DNA from 2 places in the Pseudoalteromonas sp. BSi20480 genome. Region 2 is predicted to be linked to the other one. Evidence: predicted binding sites of a transcription regulator. Region 2 holds the regulator's gene; the other holds the start of a gene.
What was found. Region 2 encodes FliA, which starts transcription of late flagellar genes. Its sites were predicted from a motif close to CTAAAGNTNNNNNNNNNNNNGCCGATA; they were not measured.
Positions count from the first base shown of each region.

Region 1 (4,278 bases), on a different contig from region 2:
ATAATTTCATATAAATATCAATGCTAAGTTCGTTTAAGACGTTAAGATAGCAAGTTCACAATGTTAAATTAATGTTTATTTCCTGTTTATTGGTAGATCTAAAATGAAATTACCCGATCAAAAATCTTTTATCTTTTCTGTTGTTATTGCTGTAGTTGGTTTTGTTATTGTTAAGTTCGCCCTTGGAAGCTTAGAACTTGACCCTGCAATTGTATTTGCTGTTGGCTTATTAATAGGTGGGCTAGTTATTGCTGCTATGTCTTCTGACGTTTTAGAAGAGGCCGAAGTAAAAACTAAAACACTTTACGTTGGTAACCTTCCTTACCGTGCAAACGAAGGTGTTGTTCGTGCTTTGTTTGAAGAGCAAGGTAAAGTATTCAACGTTCGTCTATTAAAGGATAAAAATACAGGCAAACGTCGTGGCTTTGGTTTTGTTGAAATGGCGCAAGCTGATGCAGACAATGCTATTGCTAACTTGAACGATAGTGAGTTCCAACAACGTACTTTAAAAGTTCGTGAAGCAAAACAAAAACAAGAAGATGATTCTAATACGCTTCGAACTCAGGCGGATCAATCAGTTTAACTAGCTTAACCGCAAGTTTATCGCTGATCACATTAGCCGTTGCATAGTATTGCAGCGGCTTTTTTATGCCAGGTATATTTTGTGCTAATAAACCTGACTCGGTTAGTAGATAAATAACTCTATTTGCTATTGCTGCACCAGAATCCACCAGCTGAATGCTATTTTTAAAGTGCTCACTAATCTGCTTTGTAAGTATCGGAAAGTGAGTACACCCCAATACAAGCACATCCGTTTGCTTTTCAATATTCAAACCTTCAAGTACAGCATGTAATTTATTTGTATCTAAATAGCCATTAAAGAAAAGTAATTCAGCAACGTTTACCAACTCAACACTGCTATATAAGTTAACAGTTACATTACTAGCGTGCTGCGCTATTAACTTATTTGTATATGAGCTCGCTATTGTTGCAGGTGTTGCCAGTAAAGCAATGTGATTTGAACGTGTTAATTCTGCGGCGGGCTTGATTGCTGGTACAACGCCAACTATGGGTATATCTGTAATTTTGCGTACAGCACTTAATGCCGATGTGGATGCCGTGTTGCATGCTATTACAATTAAATCGACGTTTAGCTTGTTTAACTTAATGAAATGAATGAGCGAACACAAACGATTAATAATTGTTTGTTGTGTTTGAGCCCCATAAGGTAAGAAAGCATTATCCATAAAATAGCTATATTGAGCATTCGGGATACGTTGCTTTATATGATCAAGTACTGTTGTGCCACCAATCCCTGAATCAAAAACCATTATATGCGCTGACAAACGACCGTTCCTATTATTAGATTAGAACGGCAGTTTGCCATGTGATTTTTGCAAAAGAAAGTAGTTTAATGTTGAGGTTAAACTTCCTCTGCTGTTTGCTTTGTCGCGCTATTTAACTTATTAAGGTTTTCAAACATAGCTTTTGTGTAATCAACCAGTTTATCGATCTCACTTTGATCTTCATTAAGCCACTGCATAATACCTGATAATTGATTTTGAATACCTAGCTCGGTTGCTTTAGAAAAAGCCTCTCGGAGGTCATCATTAAAAGGCGCTACTTTATCTGCAATTACTTTTTCTGGAGCCGGCTTATTTTCTTCGTAACCCTTTATTGCAGCAACTGTTTTGGTTTGGCGTAAATCCATTGAAAATGCGACAAGTTGTTCATTGCCTAAACTAAGCTCTTGCGCCTCTTCAAATGCCTGCTCTAAATCGCCGCTAAAAAAGGTCTTACTTACGTTTTGTAGGTTTTCCATTAGCTCATTAATTGCTTCTTGCTCTTTATCATTAAGGTCGCCGTTAACTGACATTGAAAATGAAAGCTCTCTCGATTGTGATGATTCACTTACGAATGCCTCCCCTCCCTCACCACGCTGATAACTACTAGCAGACTGAGATTTAAATGCATCGGCAAAACTTATTGTTACTTCATCACCTTCTGCTGTGGTGAAACTGTACTGAGCATTATTACTTAAACTTGCGTATTGTGCTTGGGTTACCCCCACACTAGCTGGCATTGGGTTGAACAAATTATCTTCAAACTTATCAAGACCATCAAAAATACCTTCTTTTGATTTGTTGATTCCCTCTTGGGTTTCATCGTTCAGAACGCCGGATTCTTTTAACTCATCAACGGCGTCATCAATACCTATTTGAACCCCCTTACGGGCATCACTTAGCATACCTTTTAATTTATCGTCATCGGCACCATCAGCTTTTGCTTTATTAACGGCGCCGGTGACAAAGTCGAGTACATTTTTAACTATTGCTTCAAAATCAAAAAGGGGCTTATCTGCTTTTTTTTCTTGAACTGGCAAACCAAGCTGCTCTGCCATTTTATCACCTAAAACTTTAGCAGCTAATTCTTTACCTCGTTGCTGATAGCTGTCTTGCGGAGACGCGATGGTAGGTTGTTGTACGTCAGCTTTGTTGTTGAATTTGTTTATGTTCTGGCTTGGTATAAAGCCATAATTGCCTATTTTCATGAATCGTCTCCTGAGCATGCGTAGTTTATTATCGGCCAGGGCATAAAAAACTAAAGTAAACCGTGCAAAAAAACATCATTTATTCTAGCCAAAACTAGACAAATGCGAACCGCTCCCTACAATAGCGCCGATAAACAGATCTTAGATAAGGTAGTAACGCGAATGGCAGTTATTAAAATAGATACCACACAGTACCAAGCGCAGTTAAGTGAAAAAGAACAGCGTATAACTTCACAGTTTCAACGTTTTGGTGTGGAGCAGCTAGAAGTATTTAGCTCGGAGCCAATTAACTACCGCCAACGTGCCGAATTTAGAGTATGGCATGATGGAGACGATCTGTTTCATATAATGTTTGATCAGCAAACTAAAGAAAAAATACGCGTTGATACGTTTGACCCTGCGGCACCGCTTGTTGGTGAAATCATGCAGGTGATGATTGAAAACCTTAAACCATGCGAGGTTTTACGCCGAAAGCTATTTCAAATAGATTACCTGTCTACACTCAGTGGTGAAATTTTAGTGAGCTTGCTTTATCACAAGCCGCTTGATGATGAATGGCTACGTGAAATTAAGTCACTAAAGGCAAAACTGAGTGAAAAATATAAAATAGATTTTATTGGCCGAGCACGTAAGCAGAAAGAAGTGCTAGGTGATGACTTTGTAACAGAGCAATTAACTGTAAATGGCCAAGAACTAATTTACCAACAAGTAGAAAATAGCTTTACGCAACCTAATGCAAAAGTAAATATAAGTATGCTTGAGTGGGCACAAGATTTATGTAAACCACTTAAAAATGATTTACTAGAGCTTTACTGCGGTAATGGTAACTTTTCTATTGCGCTAGCGGGATCTTTTAATAAAGTACTCGCAACTGAAATATCTAAATCGTCTGTTCACTCTGCTCAATATAACATTGCCAAAAACAATGTAGACAACCTAGATATTATTCGTATGTCGAGCGAAGAGTTTACTCAAGCAATGAATGGCGAACGTACTTTTTCTCGTTTAGACGGTATTGACCTTAAAAGCTATGACTGCCAAACCATATTAGTCGACCCGCCACGCGCTGGTATGGATGAGTTAACCTGTGATTTAGTGGCTAATTACGAAAACATAATTTATATATCGTGTAATCCTGACACACTGGAACGCGATTTAGATCATTTAACGCGTTCGCATAACGTTAAGCGCTTTGCGATATTTGATCAGTTCCCTTATACACATCACATAGAGTCGGGTGTTTTCTTACAGCGTAAATAACCAACCAAAATTAAAGTGCCAGTGCTTTTATAAGTGCTGGTATTTGCTCTTCACTAAATACTTGAACTCCATTCTTTATTAATAATGCTGCAGTTAAACCTAGACCTTCGATTTTTATTCCGCGATGCTTTCCATTATATATTGTATTTCGTCCGCAAGAAGGGCTCGATTCTTTAAGTAAAGCAAAACGAACTTTATTTTTTTTACAAAGTTCTAGCGCTATATTAGCCCCAGTTTGAAATTGCTCTGTTACATCTTCGCCTGAATTAGTAATTACTTTCCCCTGTATTATTTCAGCAGGAGCTCTAGGAGTAGATAGCCCACCAGCCACTTCAGGACAAAAGGATATTATTTTCTTATTACTTTGCCATACCCGTAATTGTGGATGCTGTAATGTTTGTCCTTTCCCATCATAACGAACAGGCTGCCCTAGCAAGCAACTCGATACTAATATTTTTTTCATTGCT
Region 1 is NZ_BADX01000115.1:17-4,294, reverse strand. Features, by position in the region: gene P20480_RS06350 (RNA recognition motif domain-containing protein) at 104-583, shown strand; gene murI (glutamate racemase) at 546-1,346, opposite strand; gene P20480_RS06360 (DUF5610 domain-containing protein) at 1,424-2,551, opposite strand; gene trmA (tRNA (uridine(54)-C5)-methyltransferase TrmA) at 2,714-3,811, shown strand; gene P20480_RS06370 (2-thiouracil desulfurase family protein) at 3,822-4,274, opposite strand.
Region 1: P20480_RS06360 (DUF5610 domain-containing protein) is a predicted target of FliA. The motif match lies at 2,581-2,607, and genes of this name have one in related genera.

Region 2 (21,949 bases):
TGGCATATTAATTACCATGGGCTTAGTGCCTGGCATGCCTCATTTAGCATTTTTAAGCCTAGGTGCATTATTAGGTTATTTAGCTTATTACACTCAACAAAGTAAATTAAAAGTGGCTGCAGCAGAAGCCGAGGCTGCTGCAAATGGAACTGCTGGTACGGGTGTTGCCAACAAGCAAGAGCAAAAAGAACTAGGCTGGGACGACGTTCAGCAAGTAGATGTAATTGGCTTAGAAGTGGGCTATAGATTAATTCCTTTGGTTGACCAGTCTCAAGGCGGAGAGCTACTAAATCGTATTAAGGGAGTACGTAAAAAGCTTTCTCAAGAGCTGGGTTTTTTAGTTCCACCCGTACATATTCGCGATAACTTAGAGCTTGACCCTAATGCATACAGAATTACGCTTATGGGGGTATCTACCGGTGAAGGTGAACTCAAGCATGGTGATGAGTTGGCAATAAATCCAGGTCAAGTATTTGGGCCAATTAAAGGGGTTGAAACTAAAGACCCTGCTTTTGGGCTTGATGCGGTATGGATAAAACCAGATCAAAAAGACGAAGCGCAATCGCTAGGCTATACCGTGGTAGATTCAGCGACGGTTGTGGCTACACACATTAGCCAGTTGCTTACTAACAGCGCAGCACTGCTTTTAGGTCACGAGGAAGTACAGAACTTATTAGATATGTTAGGTAAAAGCCACCCTCGCTTAGTTGAAGGTTTAGTCCCTGACGTATTACCGTTAACTGTGATAGTAAAAGTACTACAAAATCTACTTAATGAGGGCGTTGCAATTCGTGACATGCGCTCAATTGTACAAACCCTTGTTGAGTATGGGCCACGTAGTCAAGACCCTGATGTGCTAACGGCTGCAGTACGTATTTCATTACGTCGATTAATCGTTCAAGACGCTGTAGGCATGTCTTCAGAAATCCCTGTCATAACCTTGGCGCCTGAGTTGGAACAGATGTTGCATCAGTCACTACAAAATGCAGGCGACGAAGGTGCCGGTATAGAACCAGGACTTGCAGAGCGACTTCAAGTGTCACTAAATGAAGCGCATCAAAATCAAGAAATGTCCGGTGAACCTTCAATATTGCTAACGTCGGGAATGTTACGCACTGTGTTATCTCGTTTTGTTAAGTACACCATCCCAGGTTTAAGGGTGATGTCTTATCAAGAGGTACCAGATGAGAGACAGATCAAGATAGTCAGCTCTGTTGGCCAACAATAAGATTTTAAAGGGGTTGAATCATGAAAATTAAACGTTTTTTTGCTAAAGATATGCGCACAGTACTTAAAGAAGTTAAAGACGAATTAGGTGTTGATGCGGTTATTATGTCAAATAAAAAGCTAGCTAACGGTGTAGAAATTGTAGCAGCAGTAGATTATGACAAAGCAGCCCCTAAAAAAGAGCAGGCAGTTAGCGCTCCAGCACAAAGCTCAACAAAAACACAGCCAGTGCATAATTTTGTAAAACCAGAGCCTCTTCGCGCTAAACCAGAGCCACAAGCGAAAGTAGCCGATAGTCTTCAGGCATTATTAGAGCGTCAAGCCCCACGCCCTCGTTCTGCAGAATTGGCTTCTATGTTTTCTCAATCAGGTATTGATACTACAGACAACTACCAAGAGCCAGTTCAAGAGCAGCGTCCTCGTCCTATGTTCACTAATGAACGTCAAGCTTCAGCGCGTCCGCAAACACAAGCAGACAGCCTTGGATTTGATGATTTAGAAAGTGGTTTTGATGATCTTGACAGTCCAGTGACACCTCGCCAAGAAACTAAGCATACTGAAAGTGAGCAAATTTCGTCAATGCGTGACGAAATGAATGCCATTCGTCAATTGTTAGAACATCAAGTGTCAGGGCTTATGCAACAAGACATGGCAAGACGCGATCCTACTCGTGCATGCATGATTGATCGCTTAGTCGGTATGGGAATAGATAAAGATGTTGCTGAGCAAATGGCGTGCTTCGTACCTGACGATGTATCTCGCCAGCAAGGTTGGAAAGCACTTTTAACAATGGTTGAAGATCAGATGCAGACAACCAACAACGAGATTTTACGTCAAGGCGGTGTATACGCCTTAGTCGGCCCAACGGGTGTTGGCAAAACAACAACCGTTGCTAAATTAGCTGCGCTTGGCGCACAAAAATACGGTGCAGACAAAGTTGCTTTAATCACAACAGACACATACAGAATTGGTGCTTATGAGCAACTCGCCACTTATGGCCGAATTATAGGTTGTGGTGTAAAGCAAGTTAAAGATGCTAATGAATTAGCTGAAGTTTTATATCATTTACGAAATAAACGACTAGTATTAATTGATACTGCGGGTATGAGCCAACGCGACTTGCGCTTAACAGAGCAACTTAATACGCTAATGCGTAATCAGCGTGTTGATATTCGCAGTTATTTAGTGCTCAGCGCAACATCGCAAATACATGTGTTGCAAGAAACCGTTAGGCACTTTAAAAAAGTGCAGTTAAGTGGTTGTATATTCACCAAATTAGATGAATCTTTAAGTTTAGGTGAGATTATTAGTATAGCGATTCAAAATCGCCTTCCAATAGGGTATCTTACTAACGGTCAACGAGTACCAGAAGATATTCGAGTTGCAAATGCTGAAAAACTAGTTAAAAAGGCTGAGCAACTCTATTTAAAAAGAGCAAAAGCACAACATTCAAGGCACCAAGCAGTGGCGCCAAGCACAGTAGGGATGTATGATTAACACAGTATTAGATCAAGCAAGTGGCCTGCGCAAAATGAGTCAAAACAATAACAACGGCGTAAAAGTTATCGCTGTCACTGGCGGTAAAGGTGGAGTAGGAAAAACAAATGTTTCTCTGAATACTGCAATTGCATTAGGCCAGCAAGGTAACAGAGTGTTGGTTCTTGATGCCGATTTAGGCTTAGCAAACTGTGACGTTATGCTAGGACTACGTGTTGAACGTAACTTATCACATGTTTTATCTGGTGAATGTGAACTTGATGAAATTTTAGTTGAAGGCCCCGCAGGTATAAAGATTGTACCCGCAACGTCAGGCTCTCAAAGTATGGTTGAATTGTCGCCTTCAGAGCACGCGGGACTTATACGGGCTTTTAGTGAATTAAATACAGAATTTGATATTTTAATTGTCGATACAGCCGCAGGTATTTCAGACATGGTGCTGAGTTTTTCTCGCGCGGCACAAGACGTCATGGTTGTTGTATGCGACGAGCCCACATCGATTACAGATGCTTATGCGCTCATTAAAGTGTTGAGTCGCGAGCATGGTGTATACAAATTTAAAATTGTTGCAAATATGGTCCGTAGTATGCGTGAAGGGCAAGAGTTATTTGCTAAACTTTCCAAAGTGACCGATCGTTTTTTAGATGTATCAATGGACCTGGTCGCAACGGTTCCCTACGACGAAAATATGCGCAAAGCAACGCGTCGCCAAAAAGTTATTGTAGAGCTTTTTCCTAATTCGCCGGCGGCACTTGCGTTTCAAGCGTTAGCAACAAAAGCAGTTAAATGGCCAATACCTAATCAACCATCAGGTCATCTGGAGTTTTTCATAGAGAAACTAGTAAACGGCTAATTATGACAACATTGGTGAATAAAGTTATGGGATATCAATCAGCACAAAATTTAAATGTGATTGTTGAAAAACATGCATCACTTGTCAAAAAAGTGGCATGTCATCTTATAGCGCGTTTACCAGCCAGCGTGCAGCTGGACGATTTAATACAATCAGGAATGATAGGTCTGATTGAAGCATCTAAAAGTTTTGATGCAACCAAAGGGGCTAGCTTTGAAACTTTTGCGGGGATTCGTATTCGTGGGGCAATGCTTGACGAGATGCGACGTGGCGATTGGGCACCCCGTTCAGTGCATCGTAAAAGCCGTTTGGTGGCCGAAACAATTGCATTTTTAGAAAAAAGCTTAAACCGTGAGCCGACAGATATAGAAGTTGCTGAAAAACTTGAAATTTCGTTAAATGAGTACCATCATATCTTAAACGATGTAAATGCAAGTAAAGTACTCGGTATTGAAGACCTTGGTGTTGATGAAGATGCCATCAGTCCAGTGGGCCAAGATTTAGCGCTAGACAAACCGTTTAATAATGTTAAAAATGAGCGGTTTAACGAGTCTTTATTAGGTGCAATAAAATCTTTACCAGAACGTGATGCAATGGTGCTGTCTTTGTACTATAACGATGAAATGAATTTAAAAGAAATAGGGCATATACTCGATGTAAGTGAATCGCGTGTAAGTCAAATACATGGTCAGGCGATGATTAAGCTTAAAGCTAAAATCAATGACTGGATAAATTAGTAGTAAGTAAACAAGGTTAAGACCTCACTGGGGGATGTTTTGGATAAAAACATGAAAATTCTGGTTGTTGACGATTTTTCAACAATGAGACGTATTATTAAAAATCTGTTGCGTGACTTAGGTTTCACTAATGTTCAAGAAGCAGACGATGGGTCAACCGCTTTGCCAATGCTACAAAATCAAGTATTTGATTTTGTTGTTACCGATTGGAATATGCCAGGAATGCAGGGTATAGACCTACTTAGAGCAATACGTGCGGATGATAAGCTTAAACACATTCCAGTATTGATGGTAACGGCTGAAGCTAAAAAAGAACAAATTATAGCGGCAGCTCAGGCAGGTGTGAATGGTTATATCGTTAAGCCATTTACTGCTGGAACACTCAAAACTAAATTAGAAAAAGTATTTGAACGTTTAGGCTAATGATAGGGGGAGAGGCTTATGTCAGCACTTGCTGCGCCTCAAATAACTTTAGAACAAGCTCGTCAGCTCGTTGTTTTTCTAGAAAACGGTGAGCAAGACAAAGCCAATCAGTTAATTTTAGATACCGCTTCTAAGGAGCAATCTGAAATATTTGCTGAGGTTGGAAAGTTAACCCGTCAATTGCATGAAGCTTTAAAAAGCTTTGAGCTAGACACTCGCTTATCTGACTTAACTACCGATGCTATTCCAGATGCAAAAAAACGGCTCAATTATGTTATAGAAATGACAGAAAATGCCGCGAATAAAACAATGGATGCTGTTGAGGCTAGCCTACCAATTGCTCAACAGTTGGCAGACGAAATATCTCATATCAAACCGACATGGGATCGCCTAATGAATCGAGAGATTGAGTTAGGGGAGTTTAAATCGTTATGCCACAGCATTGATAAGTTTATGAACAATTCTCATCATAAAACCGATGAGCTGCAAAGTTTGATGACTAATGTACTTATGGCACAAGACTATCAAGATTTAACCGGCCAAGTTATTCGCCGAGTTATTGAGCTTGTTAGAGAAGTTGAAGAAAGCTTAATTCATCTTTTGACAGCCTTCGCTGATCAAAGCGAAAGCAAAGCCGAAAAAATAGAACAACAAAAAACAAATGAACCATTAGACGAACAAACTTTAGCAGGTCCAGAAGGCCCTATTATTGATAAAGAATCACGTAATGATGTTGTATCTGATCAAGATGAAGTCGATGATCTTTTATCAAGTTTGGGCTTCTAAGAGGAGAGTAACTGCATGTTTGAAGTCGATGAAGATATTTTACAAGACTTTCTTGTAGAGGCAGGAGAAATCCTAGAGCTTTTATCTGAACAGTTAGTTGAGCTGGAAAACAATCCAGAGGACACCGAATTACTCAATGCCATATTTAGAGGGTTTCACACTGTAAAAGGTGGTGCTGGGTTTTTAGCTATGACCGAGCTCGTTGACGCATGTCATGGCGCAGAGAATGTCTTCGACCTGCTTAGACAAGGCGTACGAACGGTTAATTCGGAATTGATGGACGTAATTTTACAAGCTCTCGATACGATTAACGAGATGTTTGCCACCATTCAAAATCGTGACAAACCAGAACCCGCCGATCCCGAACTTCTTGAAACCCTTCATAAACTAGGTTTACCTCCAACAGAAGAAGAGCTTGCTGGTGACTCACCCGTTGATTCAACTGAAGAACCTCAAGCCGAGGTTATTGATGCCCCAGTTGCCGAGGAAGCCTCAGGAACTGATGAAGAAGATCCGTTTGCATTTGACGAGCTATTTAGCGGTGGAACAGTTGAACAAAGCGATGATGAAACTCAGATTGACGAAATAACAGAAGATGAATTTGAAAACTTACTAGACGAATTACATGGAAAAGGTCAAAGCCCAGTAGCTGAAAGCGCGTCCAGTAGTAGTGATGTCAGTGGAGACATTACAGATGATGAGTTTGACAACTTACTTGATGAACTTCATGGCGTTGGAAGCTTTGGTGCTGTTGCGGCCAGTGAGCCTGTAAAAGAGCAAACAGCAACTAATAATTCTGCAGAAAGTTCTGCAACGCCTTCAACACGTTCACCTGCAAGTGATTCTAGCGATGATGAAATTAGCGATGATGAGTTTGAAGCATTGCTTGACGAACTTCATGGATCAGGTGCCCCTAAATCAATAGAGAGCCCTGCAGCTTCAGAGCCGAAGCCCGCTGCTAAACCTGTGGCTAAGGTAAGTGAGCCTGTTAAAAAGCCTGAACCTGTAAAAGCCGCTGCGCCAAAACCAGTGCAAAAGCCTGCAGAAAAAGCAGCTCCAGCGCCTGCAGCTGTGAAAAAGCCAGCTCCTCCGCAAGCAGAAACAACAGTCCGAGTTGACACAAAACGCCTAGACCAAATAATGAATATGGTGGGTGAGCTTGTACTTGTTCGTAACAGATTGGTAAGTTTAGCCACTAACTCAGAAAGTGAAGCAATGGGCAAAGCCATTTCTAACTTAGATGTTGTGACGGCTGATATCCAAGGCGCAGTAATGCAAACGCGAATGCAGCCAATTAAAAAGGTATTTGGCCGCTTCCCTCGCGTTGTTCGTGACTTAGCACGAAGCTTAAATAAAGATATTAGTTTACAGCTTGTTGGTGAAGAAACCGATTTAGACAAAAACTTAGTTGAGGCACTTGCAGACCCACTAGTTCACTTAGTTAGAAATTCAGTGGATCACGGTATAGAAATGCCAGCTGACCGTGAAGCAGCAGGCAAACCTCGGACGGGTAATGTTACACTTTCAGCGTCTCAAGAGGGAGACCATATTTTGCTTACCATCAAAGATGATGGTGCGGGTATGGACGCAGAAAAGCTCAAAAAGATAGCGATTGGTAAAGGGGTAATAGATCACGATCAAGCAAGTCGTTTATCGGATACTGAAGCCTACAACTTAATATTTGCACCAGGATTTTCGACCAAAGAAGAGATCTCTGACATCTCAGGCCGTGGTGTGGGAATGGATGTTGTAAAAACTAAAATCACTCAACTTAATGGCTCAGTGAGTATTCAGTCAGAGCTAGGTGTTGGTACAATTTTAGAAATAAAAGTACCGTTAACACTTGCGATATTACCAACCTTGATGGTTGTAGTTGGCGAACAAACATTTGCATTACCATTAGCAGGTGTAAGCGAAATATTCCATTTAGATCTAACCAAAACAAATGTTGTTGATGGTCAATTAACCATTATTGTACGTAAGAAAGCGATACCGCTATTTTATCTTGAGCATTGGTTAGTTAAAGGAGCAGATCGCACTCAGCGCAAAGCGCAAGGTCATGTTGTTATTGTTCAAATAGGTACTCAGCAGGTTGGTTTTGTAGTTGATTCTTTAATAGGTCAAGAAGAAGTTGTAATTAAACCTCTTGATGCTCTTTTGCAAGGTACTCCAGGTATGGCAGGCGCAACTATTACATCAGATGGTGGAATTGCACTAATTTTAGATGTTCCAAATATGTTAAAACACTACGCTGGCTAAATCATAAAGTAGGTACACACAAGATGTGTACCTACGTATAAATTTAATAAGAGAGCTAAATGGCCGTAAAAGTTTTAGTTGTTGATGATTCGAGCTTTTTTCGTCGTAGAGTAAGCGAAATCCTTGAACAAGACAGCGACATACAAGTTATAGGTTTTGCCATTAATGGCAGAGAGGCTGTAGAAAAAACGGCTCAGCTTCGTCCTGATATGATCACGATGGATGTAGAAATGCCTGTGCTTGATGGTATCAGTGCTGTTAAAGAGATAATGGCAAGTAACCCCACGCCAATATTAATGTTTTCCTCTTTAACCCGTGCTGGCGCAACAGCAACACTTGATGCGCTTGATGCTGGAGCGATGGATTTTTTACCTAAAAAGTTTGAAGATATTGCACGTAATAATGAAGATGCGATAAAGCTCCTTCAAGCTAAAGTCAAAGAAATTGGTAATAAGCGCATTCCTAGAGCCTTTAGGCCAATAACACACCAGAAACCAGCGGCACGCTCTGTGCCTGATAAAACCAGTAATACTGGGTCTTCAATCAGGCAACCAGATAGAAGTTTTCAGCGTTCAACAACCGCATCGACATTAACAAAAACACAAAACAACGTACCAACTCGTGCAAGTGGCAAGCAATACAAGCTTGTGGCTATCGGTACATCTACTGGTGGTCCTGTTGCTTTACAAAATGTGCTTACGCAATTACCCGCTAATTTTCCGCATCCCATTTTACTTATCCAGCATATGCCTGCTGCTTTTACACCGGCATTTGCAGCTCGTTTAAATGGATTGTGCAAAATAAAAGTAAAAGAAGCACAGCAAGGTGATCGTCTTGACCCTGGAACTGCCTATTTGGCTCCTGGCGGGCAACAAATGATGGTTGAAGGTCGAGGTGGTTCTAAAACATTGCGCGTTTTTGAAGACAATAGCGAGCGAATCACTTATAAGCCCAGTGTTGACGTTACATTTGCAAGTATTGCAAAAGCTTATCAGGGAGATGTTTTAGCTATTATTTTAACCGGCATGGGGGCTGATGGTAGAGATGGCGCAAGAATGTTAAAACAAACTGGCGCCACTATTTGGGCACAAGATGAAAAAAGCTGTGTTGTTTATGGTATGCCACAAGCTGTTGCTAATGCGGGGCTTTCAAGTGAGAGTTTAGCGCTTGACGATATTGCAACGCGGATAAAAAGCGAAACTGGTTGTGGATAAGCTTTCTGTACTTGGTTTAATTGTTGCACTAAGTGCTATAGCAATTGGCTATCATTTAGAAGGTGGTGTTATTGCCGCCCTTTTTAATGGCCCTGCGCTCATTATAGTACTAGGTGGGACAGTAGGCGCTGTAATGCTGCAAACGTCTACTAGTACCTTTAAAAAAATGCTTAGAATGAGTCACTGGGTATTTGTGACTCCCAGTTACAATATTGATGATGCAATTGAGCAAGTTAAACGTTGGTCTCATAAAGCGAGACAAGAAGGATATTTGGCATTAGAGGATGAGGCCCTAACTCACTCAGATGTATATGCAGCAAAAGGGCTGAGTTTACTTGTTGATGGCGGTTCAGAGCAGAGGCTACGTGATACGCTTGAAATAGATTTAATGTTGGAGCGTGAGCGTTTGCTTGAAGCTGCACGTGTATACGAAGCAATGGGCGGTTATAGCCCTACTATCGGTATTTTAGGAGCTGTTCTTGGACTTATTCAGGCTATGTCTTTTATTACCGATCCACAATTGCTTGGTGCTGGAGTTGCAACAGCCTTTATTGCAACGATTTATGGGGTGGGGTTAGCTAATTTATTATTTTTGCCAATGGCACATAAGCTCAAGCAACGTGTAGAAGAAAAGATGCTTTACCACGAAATGCTTGCAGAAGGGATAATTGCAATCAGCGATGGCCAAAGCCCAATGAACATTGAGCTAAAGTTAGAAGCTTATCGTGTTGAACGGCCAAGCCTAGTGGACGCATAAAAATGATGCGTCGACGATTTGGTCGCTCGGCCCATAAAAACCAGCATACAGAGCGCTGGTTAGTATCTTATGCGGATTATATGACCATTATGTTTGCCTTCTTTGTTGTAATGTATGCGATTGCGATTAACAAAGAAGAAAACTTCCAAATTTTATCCGATTCCCTAGAGCAAGTATTCGACAAGTCGGCTCGTGTTTATTCTCAGCAAGGTACGGGGGTAGATGGTACTGGAATACTTACTGATAGGGTTACTCCTGAAGATGAATTGCTGTATGGCGAAAGTATCAACAAGGAAGAGCAAGGCCCAGAGTTGTTAGACGGCCAAAGTGAGACAAGTAATATACAGCAAAAATATTTAGGAAAACCACTTGATAGCTTATTAACGAAACTTCAGTCAGCGCTTATTGATGAAATACGTGATGGTGAAGCCAATCTAGAATTGCATCAAGATTGGCTCATAATAGAACTGAGTTCAGGTATGTTATTTTCAAGTGGTAGCGCAGTTGCTCATTCTAGAGCAAAACAAGTTGTTAAAATTGTAAAAGATATTGTCGCGCCAGTGGATAACTATATACGGGTGCGTGGTTATACAGATGATGAAACAATTAAAAATGAAATATTTCGCTCTAACTGGGAGCTTTCTGTCGCTCGCGCAACTTCAATACTTGTTGAGCTTGAAGCACTTGGCATAAATTCGGCCCGAATGGCTATTGAAGGGTATGGACAGTATTCACCCTTTGCACCTAACGACACAGATGAGGGCCGAGCTGAAAATAGAAAAGTAGTAATAGCGTTATCTAAATATGGGTTGCCAGAAGAGAAAAATAAATCAGCAGAAGAGCCGATAGTTGAGGCAGTAGCGCCTGAGCCAGAAGTAGAATTACCGTCAGACGATGACACAATAAAAATTATTCGTTTACCACATGGTGGAATTCGTATTACAACTCGCAATGAACAGTAACTAGGATGTGATGTGAAGATTTGGACTGTAGCCAACCAAAAAGGTGGCGTTGGTAAAACAACGACTGCGGTCAGTCTTGCTGGTACTTTAGCACTGCAGGGTAAGCGTGTACTACTAATAGATACCGATCCTCATGCGTCTTTAACATATTACTTTGGTATTGATTCTGAGGATTTAGAGGTCAGTGTTTACGATATTTTCGCTCGTGGAACTAGTATGCAAAGTGAGGAGATACTTCAAGCATTATGCCCATCCACCCTCGAAAATTTAGATATATTACCTGCTACTATGGCTATTGCTACATTAGATAGAAGCATGGGCAATAAAACAGGCATGGGGTTAATTTTAAAAAAGACACTTGCCAAAATAAGTGAACATTACGATTATGCTATTTTAGATTGTCCCCCTGTTTTAGGGGTTTTGATGGTTAATGCATTGGCTGCGAGTGAGCGCATTTTAGTCCCTGTTCAAACTGAGTTTTTAGCGCTTAAAGGCTTAGATAGAATGATGCGTACAATGGAATTAATGCAGAGCTCACAGGCGAAAAGTTACGAATATACTATAATACCTACAATGTACGATAAAAGAACGAAGGCATCACTCGAAGCCTACAAAACGTTACAAAAAACTTACGGTAACAAAGTTTGGCCAGGTGTTATTCCCGTAGATACAAAACTAAGAGATGCAAGCTTAGCACAAAAAGTACCCATAGAGTTTTGTCCTCGCTCTCGTGGTGTATTTGCTTATAAAGCATTATTAGATTATTTAATTGAACAAGGTTAATGAATGAGTAAGCAATTATTTGCTAATGAAAAAGTAATGACTCAGTACTTAGGTGCCTTACTTTGCGAAGAAGAGCTTGCCAGTGACTTAGAGCCCGTAGCAAAACTTTTAGAAAATATACCGGGTGACTTGCCAAGCGAAGAAGCCACTCATGAAAGTCAGAAGCCAGTTACTAAAGTTAAAGTAGTGGCTGAGCATGAATCATCTTCGTTAGATGATACGCATGAAGTTAAAGAAGCAGAAGCTACAACACCGAAAGTTAACGTCATTGAAACGCCAAAAGAGACAACGAGTACAGACCTTAAAATAGCAAAACAGAAACAATTAAATCTTTCAAATAACAGTGAGTCAGATTACTTTGACGGCGAATTTCAGGCATTGTTCTTTGAAGTTGCAGGACTTACGCTAGCAGTCCCGCTTAAAGCTCTTGGCGGTATACATCAATTAGGTGAAGTGAATCACCTGTTTGGTAAACCAAAGTGGTTTAAAGGCGTTATGCTTAATCGTGATGAAAAGCTCAATGTTGTAGATACAGCACGCTGGGTTATGCCAGAGAAGTTCGATGAAAAACTAGAGGCATCACTTGATTATCAGTATTTAATAACTTTAGGAGATAGCCAATGGGGATTATTAGCTGAGAAGCTTATAAATAACATTACATTGACAAAAGAAGATGTAAAATGGCGTACAGATCAAAGTAAGCGCCCATGGCTTGCCGGGGTTATTAAAGAAAAAATGTGTGCTTTAATAGATGTAGACAATTTAAATACGTTATTAGAAGAGGGCTTAGATAGCCGTCAGTAGTAATGACCATTATGGGGTAACAGCATGAACCAAGAGAAATTACTGTCAGAAAATAAAAATGCAGATAATAATGATGAAATATTACAGTGGGTTACTTTTAAACTAGAAGAGGAAACCTACGGTGTTAATGTAATGCAAGTTCAAGAAATACTGCGTTACACCGAGATTGCACCAGTCCCTGGTGCGCCTTCTTATGTAATAGGCATTATTAACTTACGTGGTAATGTAGTAACCGTTATTGATACACGTGCTCGATTCGGTTTGTCAGCAGCTGATGCAACTGATAACTCACGTATATTAATTATTGAAGCTGAAGAACAAGTTATAGGCATTTTAGCTGATAGCGTTTCTGAAGTTGTATACCTGCGTAGCTCTGAGATTGACAGTGCGCCAAATGTGGGTACTGAAGAAAGCGCTAAGTTTATCCAAGGTGTCTGTAATCGAGATAATGAGCTTCTTATTTTAGTTGATTTAAATAAGCTACTTAGTGATGACGAATGGGATGAGTTAAGCGATTTATAAGCTTTACCAGATAAACTATGCTGTTACTTAGTATTGCTGTAAGCGCGTTAGCGGTAGGTCTTATATCGTTAACGCTTATTATTGCATTTAAAAATAAACACACCAGCGATGTTGCTGATGTACATCAAAAGCTTAAAGAATGTGCAGAACAAGTTCATATTTTAAGAAGCGAAGCCGCTGAATTAAGAACCGGTTTACTCAGTATCGGCAAGCGAGTTCTAGAGGTTGAGCAACAAAACCAAGATTTACTGCAGCAGCAATCGGCTCAAAAATACGATGATCCCGATGCTAAGATTTATTCCCGTGCTGTGAAAATGGTTGAGTTAGGTGCAGATTTAGAAGAAGTTATTCGCGAGTGTGAGTTACCCAGGGCTGAGGCCGAGTTATTGTTTTCGTTGCACAAAAAAAAAGGCGCTTAGCGCCTTTTTTACACACATAACACTGTACTTAGACTTTAAAAACTATACTTCACACCAAACATTGCCACTACAGGGTCAAGCTCAACTGTTGATGTTAATGCTTTTGCATTGTTAGCGTACACGGTTGCATCTGTATCAATATCCATTATAGAAACCATTGCATGAAGTCCCCAGTGATCATCCATTGTATAATTAGCCCCTACTTGTACTAAAAACCCTACAGAGTCATCTAGCTCAACTTTAACATCGTCTGTACCAAGGGTTGTTTTAAGAGCTTGCGAAGGCTGTTCATCAAAAAAGGTTGTATAATTAACACCAACACCTATGAATGGTCTAAGCTGATAGCTTGTATCTAAAAAGTGATACTGTGCCACTAACGAGGGTGGTAAGTGTTTAATGTTAGCAATTTTATTACCAGCCAAACCGCCTGTTCCATTTACATCATGAGAGAATGGCGTAGCAGCAATCAATTCTAATACCCAATTGTCATTAAATGCATAGTCTACCGTAATACCTAGCTGAGTATTAGAATCACCTTTTAGACCTAATGAGGGGGCTTCGTTAATTGCAGAGCCACTGTTATCTGGGTTTACGTTAATAGCGCCCAGATTTACGCTGAAGTTAGCGTGTGCAGCTGGAGAGAGTGCTAATAAAGAGGTTAATAATGCAATGCTAATTTGGGTTTTCATGTTGTTCTCCAAGAACTACTTTTTGATTGACGCCATTATTACGCTTAACAAATATGAAAAACCTGTTCTAGATCAAAGTTTCAAAAATGATTGAACGTTGAAAAGTATTTTATTGATTTAGATTAATTTTGGCGCTGTTTCGTAACAGCAATGATTGACAATCTATGTAAAGAATAATCATCAGAATGTATAAAAGCTGACATCTCTTAGTCATACTCTCACTATTTAATAATGCCTTACTTAGTAATAAAGGTATTAAAAAATGTCTTTAGTTGTTTCACAACAAACAGTCACATCTCAAAGGTTAAACGCCGAATTAATAAATAAATTACAAACGCTTATCCAATTTAAATCAGTAACGCCGAATCAAGCCGGTGCAATAGATTGGCTGGTTGAGCAGTTATGTGAGCTAGGTTTTTGCTGTGAAAAGTTTACGAGTAGTGGTGTCACTAACTTAATTGCGCATATTAAATTCAATGAGGGACCGTGTGTCGCTTTTTCAGGGCACATTGATGTGGTTCCCGCAGATAATGGTGACTGGCTAACCCCTCCGTTTGATGGAAGAATAATTGATGGGGTAATTTACGGAAGAGGTGCTGCTGATATGAAAGGAGGTGTGGCAGCTATGCTGACTGCAACAAAAAAATTAATAAATAGCACATCATCAAAAGCAGGGACTTTTTATTGGCTCATTACCTCTGATGAAGAAGGCGAGGCTGAGTTTGGCTCTGCGCAAATAGCCAATAAGCTTTCTTCAAATGGGGTTGTTTTAGACGGATGTATTGTAGGCGAGCCAACTAGTTCGACACATGTTGGCGATACAATTAAAAACGGTCGACGAGGTGCACTTTCAGCACGTATTCTGGTAAAGGGCAGGGCAGGTCATGTAGCTTATCCTCAAAATACCATTAACGCCGCACATATTAGTGCCAAAATAGTCAATAAACTGAGTGAACAAGCGTGGCACTTAGATGACGCAGGCTCAAAAACAACACTGCAAGTTACAGGCATAAATATTGACAATGTGGTCGATAATTTAGTCCCTAGTCACTGCGAGATAACATTTAATATTCGCTATAGCCATCGGTACAGCAGTGAAAAAATAAAATCGATATTGAACAATTCGTTGGATGAATTTTCACGTTACATAACTATTAATTGGGAGCGTCCATGTGAACCTTACTATACCCAACCTAAGAGCGAGTGGAGTTTAATTACTTGTGTTGAACAAGCCATACATAGTCAAACTGGAAACTACCCAGTTCTAAGTACCAGTGGTGGCACATCTGACGGTCGTTTTTTTGCTAACAGCCATACTCAAGTAATTGAATGTGGGCTAAGAAACCATACAATTCACCAGGTTAATGAGCACGTATCTATTGATGACTTAATAAAAGTTGAAGCAATTTATTATGACTTACTTTCACGTATTTATATAGAACGGTAATGTTATGTGAGTTAGTTCTCAAATAAAACCCAGATAGTGGCGAGGGTAACCTCGCTTCAATTAGCTTAAGTATCGCTTTGCTTTGTTATCTTTAACATTTTGCAAGTCAACCAATACTAAACCATCAATGCAATTGTTAAAGTCGGGATCTACGCTAAAACTTAAAAATTTTACTCCACCAGGCTTACATAGCTCTGTATATTGTTTAAATAAAGTGGGAACTTGCGCACCCATGTTAGCAAGTACATGCTTTAGTTCTACAAAGTCTTCTTTAACATCGTCTTTGCAAAAAATCATGTCACACTGCGCGAGTTCATGTTCGCTTAGTTTGAATTCATTGTTTGGAGTCGCAAGTACTTCATCGGTTTTATAATAATGCTGATAGTAATACACTAGCATGGCCTTTGCCGGGTCAGGTAACGTATTAGACACGCTAACAGCGCCAAATAAATAACGATATTGTGGGTAGTTTTTAACATAAGCGCCAATGCCGTACCATAGGTAATCTAGGCTTTTACGCCCCCAATATTTTGGTTGAACAAAGCTACGACCAAGTTCAATTCCTTGCTCTAGGTAGGGGCCCATTTCAGTGCTATAAGTAAATAAACTGTCGGTATACAGCCCTTTACGGCCATGTTTATCAATTATTTCTTTAGCGCAAGCTAGCCTATACGCGCCTACCAGCTCTAATTGTGTTGGGTCCCAAAGAACTAAGTGTTGATAGTCCATATCGTACTTATCAATATCACGGCGTTTTCCACTGCCTTCACCTACAGCTCTAAAAGCTATTTCTCTCAACCTACCTAGCTCTCTAAAAATAGGTGAGCTACCCGTATATTGATATAAATGAATATGCATACCATCTTGTGTTTCCCCCAGAAGCTGACACGCATCTATTGCTTTTTTAAGCTCTTTTCTACACTCAGGAACAGCAATAGGAGTTTGTGTTTTAAGTGGTAAGGTTTTTTTAGTTGTTAGAAGATACAGTTGCTTTCGTATTAAATTAACAATCTCTTTATCTTTTAAATTTTCTATGAGGTATGACGCTGGAGGAATAGACGCACCAATTTCAAACTCTAACGATTTCTGGCGTTGTTTAAACATTTCTTTTACTAGTAACAAGCTTGCTAAGGGCTTGTAAATTATTGAAGTTCCATAAAATAATGGGCTGTTTTTAGCTTTTATATAAATAGGTAATATAGGGCAATTGGCTTTTTTTGCCATGCGTAAAAAACCGCTGTTCCATTTACAATCTTTGATACCTGTAGGGCTCAGCCGTGATACTTCACCCGCGGGAAATATCAATAATACCCCCTCATTTTTTAAATGCTGGTGAATATTATAAAGCTCTTGTTTTTTACTTGTGCCAGATAAGTTATTTACAGGTAAAAGTAAGTCGTGCATTGGAGTCACCGACATAAGCATACGGTTAGCAACAACCTTTAAATCTTTTCTTACGCTTGAGATCACTTTAATTAATGCAAGCGCATCTAAAGAGCCTATAGGGTGGTTTGCAACAATAATTAATTTACCTTCGCTAGGAATATGCTCTATTTGCTTTGGCTTGTAACGTGTATCAAAGTTAAGCTCATCGAGAACTTGTTCAACAAATTCTTGCCCTTGTAAATGAGGGTAGGTGTCGGCAAACGCCACAAACTCTTGTTCATGTAGTAAATAGCCTAATCCCTTTTTTACTAGGCTTTTTACTTTTGGTGAGCTTTCTAATTGTGGTAAGTTTGCTGCAATTACTTTATCAACACTGATCATACAAGCCTCTTTTTAATTTAGCACGACTGCCATATCTGTAGAGTAAAAAAAGGGTGTGACAGTTATTTTGCAGTTGTGTGACCTTTTAAAGTGTAAAGGGTGCGAAGTGTTGATTAGTCAGTATGGATTTTATAAAAACTTATTTGGAAGTAACTATGTCGGTATTAGTAGCAATTACAGGTCGAGATAACACAAAGTTAATAGCGCAATTACAAGCCCGATTACCCTCTACAAAAATACAGCAGTGGCCAGATTGCAATAATCTAGAAGCTATTGATTTTGTATTAGCATGGAAAGCACCGCATGATATGTGGGCAAAGTTGCCAAACCTTAAAGCGGTATCGTCATTTGGTGCGGGTGTAGACAGTATTGATTTAAATTTGCTTGGTGATGACGTAGATATAGTGCGTATAGTTGATGAAAAATTGGCACAAGACATGGCCGAATATGTACTTACCCATGTTTTAGCGCAAAAATTACGATTAAAAGAATACTTTATTAAGCAAATGCAGCACCAATGGAAGCCCAAAAGGGCTTATCAACAAAACAATGTAGGTATTTTAGGATTTGGGGAGCTAGGTAAAGCATGTGCGAAACGACTTATTGCTAATAACTTTACTGTAAATGCTTGGGCTCATACACATAAAACCAGTAATACAGTTAATTTATTTTATGGCGAACAAGGGCTTCAAAATATGCTTAGCAACATTGATTATCTAGTCTGCCTGTTGCCATTAACCAATAAAACAAAAGGTATTATCAATAAAAGTACAATTAGTTTGCTTCCTAATCATGCTGTTATTATAAATGTTGCACGAGGAGAGCATGTTATAGAGACTGATTTACTTAAAGCCTTAGAAGAGAATTCGCTTCGGGCTGCAGTCATTGACGTGTTTGAACACGAACCCCTTAGTAAAGAACACCCTTATTGGCAGCATGATAAAATAACCCTTACACCGCATTGTGCTGCATTATCAGATATAAACAGTGTTGCAGCACAAATAGCAGAAAACGTTGAACGCTTGCAGCAAGGTATTACTTTAAATAATCGAATAGATAGAACGAAAGGATATTGATAAATTTAAAGAAACAGCTTGTTAACATATGTAATTTTTATTAATGTTGTATATGTTCTCAACAATAAAAATATAAAGAGGGTGAAATGAAAACAAATCAGGGTGGTGCTAGATTAAGCTTAATTATAATTTCTATAATAATATTAGGCGTATCTGCTTGGTTTAATCAGCCAACTATTTTATAGAATGGCACCACAGCAAGTTTAGCGCTTGCTGTGGATTTCTCTATTTTCGTGTTTTTTATCGGCACTTTTTTTGAGTAAAACATAAGTCGCACCACTCCCTCCATGATGCCTCTGTGCAGTATGATATGCCAAAACCGCCGGTAATTCAGGTAGCCATTTATTTACAAAACTTTTTAGTATTCCTGGTTTAGTTTTATTTTTAATTCCTACACCATGCCTAATAAGCACCACGCGAACATTTTGCTGCTGACAGTCATTAATAAAATTAAAGAGCGTATTGCGTGCAATTTTTAAGTAGCTGGCCATGAAGGTCTAAGGTCGCATCAACTTGATACTTTGCTAAACGTAAGTTTTTAAATACAGGGCCTTGTACTCCGTCTTTTTTAAAGCTTAATATAGCAAATGGTTCAACAAGCTCTACAGACTCTGTGCTTAAGTATTTTTCATCTGTTGATAGAGTATTTTCGGCCGCTTGTCGCTTTTGTTGTTGCGCAAGTGAAGAATGAGGGCTGCTTGATAACGGTTTAATAGTATCACTGCTAATAGGGGTCACATCTTCCATAGAAGATAAAAACAAATCAAAATCAGATAAGGACATACCGAAATCTCAAAATAATGTAGTACGAGGTCAATATTATCTTAGTTCACCTAATTACCCAACCATTTTGATTTATACAATAAAAAAGCCCAGCAATGCTGGGCTATAAAATATTCTAGGGGAAATTGTTAGCTCTGAGTTACATTAAGTTGCCCAAATGTATAAACCTTAAACAGATAAAATGTATTGATCAATACTAAACTCATATTTGAAATAACACTCGACGACATAAGATCTAAGCTAAATGATAAAAATAACAGGCCACATGCACTTATGGCGGCTACGCGCAGTAATGTTATGTGGTTAATAAAGAATGCACCTAAACCTAGTGCAAGTAGTATCGTGTTTAAAAGCCAATCTAGCTCATTTAGCATGGTCGTTTCAATAGTTCAGTTGTTGAAAAAAGGAGCGCCATTATGGTGATCTTTTGCGCACCTTTCAACCAAGTAATTTTACATTTTTCAGATTAGTTTTATTAATGCTAAAAGTAGCTTTTAATCGCTGAAATGAGACCGTCGTCAGCAATAACTTGATACTTTTGGCAGCTCTGAGGATTCTGTAAATCACTACATAAATAGAGAGATTTACGCTTATCGTCAAACTTAGGATGTAAATGCGAGTCAACAAGCGTTGCACCGTATCCAAATACACCAGGCCAATAAATACTTTTGCTAACCATCCCTAATTTTTTATAGGTGAGTAAAGTTGGTTTTGGAAAAGCTATAATGATAACTGCAATAATAGCGAGCGTTATTAACAGCCCTTTTTTAGGTTTAGGGTTTTGGCTATTTAACTCTGTATCAATAGTGTGTTGTTTAGTTTGTGCCTGCCTTTGAGAAGTTGCCCGAGTTTTATTTTTTTGTGTTGTATTTTTTCTTGCCGGTGTTTTACCTAGCAAGGATTGTTTTTTTGGTGTTTTTGACATAAAGCAGATCTGGCCTTTTTTACATAGGTCTTTATAATTCAAATAGTAAATTTATATACTAAGCTAATTATTATAATAACGTAAAGTTAGCTTATAGCCTATGAGGAATGAAGATGGACACGCAGCTATCAATTTTAATAGTGGATGACGTTAGCACGGTGCGTAGTTTTTTGAGCCAAACGCTCATGCATCTAGGGATAGACAATGTAAAGGAAGCATCTACTGCCTCACAGTGTATTAGTGAATGCCAAGCAGCAAAATACAGTATGATTTTTTTGGATATTGAGTTACCGGATGGAGACGGAAAAGAATTAATTGCACAAATCAACGTGATGAGTCCAGAAACTAATGTAATTATGGTGTCTGCGCATTCAGCTGTTGAAAATGTAAAAGATGCCATAGATAAAGGCGCTAAAGGGTTTATCGTAAAACCGTTTACACCTAAAAAAATAGCAGCCATGCTTAAAAAGTTTTATCCAGATTTAGAAATTATGTAGTCCAAAAACTTTTAAGTAAAAAAACCGGCAAAAGTCCGGTTTTTATATTCTAACAAAACAAATTATAGCGCTTTGATCTTAGCTGCTAAACGGCTCTTATGACGAGCTGCTTTGTTTTTGTGGATTAGACCCTTAGTTGCGTAACGGTCTAGGATAGGTGTAGCAACAGAAAAAGCTTGCTGTGCAGCTTCTTTATCGCCAGCTTCAATAGCAACAACTACTTTTTTGAAGTAAGTGCGCATCATTGAGCGACGGCTTGCGTTGTGCTGACGGTTCTTTTCGCTAGTGATAGCGCGTTTTTTTGCAGACTTGATGTTAGCCAAGGTTTGCTCCTAACAATCTTAAAATAAAGCTTAAATTAAAGGCCGTGGAATATGCCTGTTTCTATCATGAATGTCAATTAAATTTAACTATTCAAGAAAAACTGCTCCTTATAACGAACATTAATTTGCCGCTTTAGCAGTTAATGACGCTATTGTAACAAAGCACAGACCCCCAGCCTAGTGCTTTAAAGCGATTTATAAAAAAGACTGTGGCATAATCGCGTATCTTAGGGATTTTTAAGTAGGTTTAAGGTGTCAAAAGGTTTATTTCGCTCCGGTATGATTGTTAGTTGTATGACTATGATCTCGCGTATTTTAGGGCTCGTAAGAGATGCAGTTGTTGCCAATTTACTCGGCGCAAGTGCTGCGGCTGATGTATTTTTATTTGCTAACCGAATTCCTAACTTTTTACGTCGCTTATTTGCAGAAGGCGCTTTCGCACAGGCATTCGTACCCGTTTTAAGTGAAATAAAAGAGCAACAAGGTGATGATAAAGTTAGGCTCTTTGTTGCCCAAGCTGCAGGTACGCTGGGCACTATTTTATTGTTAGTCACTATTTTTGGTGTAGTGGCTTCGCCGGTTATCGCCGCTTTATTTGGTACCGGCTGGTTTATTGATTGGTGGCAAGGCGGCCCCAATGCAGAAAAGTTTGAGCTGGCCAGTTCGTTATTAAAATTTACCTTTCCGTATTTGTTGTTTGTAAGTTTAGTCGCGCTGAGCGGTGCGGTAATGAATGTTTACAACCGTTTTGCCGTTGCGGCATTTACCCCTGTGTTACTCAATATATCAATAATCACCTGTGCAATTTTTTTACATGATAAGTTTAGTGTTGGTGCATATGCCCTCGCTATAGGTGTATTTGTCGGTGGCATTGTTCAGTTGTTATTTCAATTACCTTTTTTATTCCGCGCTAAAATGTTGGCTCGCCCGCGTTGGGCTTGGCATGACGAAAACGTCAAAAAAGTGCGTAAGCTTATGCTGCCTGCATTGTTTGGCGTATCGATAAGCCAAATTAATTTATTACTAGATACTATGATTGCCTCGTTACTGATGACAGGTTCTATAGCATGGCTTTATTACTCAGACAGGCTAATAGAGTTTCCGCTTGGTTTATTTGGGATTGGTATAGCCACTGTCATTTTACCCGCACTCTCTAAATTGCACAGCGGTAAAAAATTGAGCGATTTTCAGCATACGTT
Region 2 is NZ_BADX01000166.1:62,194-84,142, reverse strand. Features, by position in the region: gene flhA (flagellar biosynthesis protein FlhA) at 1-1,228, shown strand, start outside; gene flhF (flagellar biosynthesis GTPase FlhF) at 1,249-2,724, shown strand; gene P20480_RS01870 (MinD/ParA family ATP-binding protein) at 2,717-3,577, shown strand; gene P20480_RS01875 (RNA polymerase sigma factor FliA) at 3,604-4,314, shown strand; gene cheY (chemotaxis response regulator CheY) at 4,354-4,737, shown strand; gene P20480_RS01885 (protein phosphatase CheZ) at 4,756-5,523, shown strand; gene P20480_RS01890 (chemotaxis protein CheA) at 5,539-7,782, shown strand; gene P20480_RS01895 (protein-glutamate methylesterase/protein-glutamine glutaminase) at 7,842-8,996, shown strand; gene P20480_RS01900 (flagellar motor protein) at 8,989-9,753, shown strand; gene P20480_RS01905 (flagellar motor protein MotB) at 9,756-10,715, shown strand; gene P20480_RS01910 (ParA family protein) at 10,728-11,498, shown strand; gene P20480_RS01915 (chemotaxis protein CheW) at 11,502-12,302, shown strand; gene P20480_RS01920 (chemotaxis protein CheW) at 12,327-12,824, shown strand; gene P20480_RS01925 (DUF2802 domain-containing protein) at 12,842-13,243, shown strand; gene P20480_RS01930 (OmpW/AlkL family protein) at 13,279-13,932, opposite strand; gene dapE (succinyl-diaminopimelate desuccinylase) at 14,195-15,379, shown strand; gene olsF (bifunctional ornithine lipid synthase OlsF) at 15,440-17,146, opposite strand; gene P20480_RS01945 (2-hydroxyacid dehydrogenase) at 17,302-18,222, shown strand; partial or broken gene smrA (DNA endonuclease SmrA) at 18,426-19,005, opposite strand; gene P20480_RS01950 (hypothetical protein) at 19,134-19,379, opposite strand; gene P20480_RS01955 (hypothetical protein) at 19,487-19,930, opposite strand; gene P20480_RS18770 (response regulator) at 20,044-20,427, shown strand; gene rpsT (30S ribosomal protein S20) at 20,490-20,750, opposite strand; gene murJ (murein biosynthesis integral membrane protein MurJ) at 21,045-21,949, shown strand, end outside.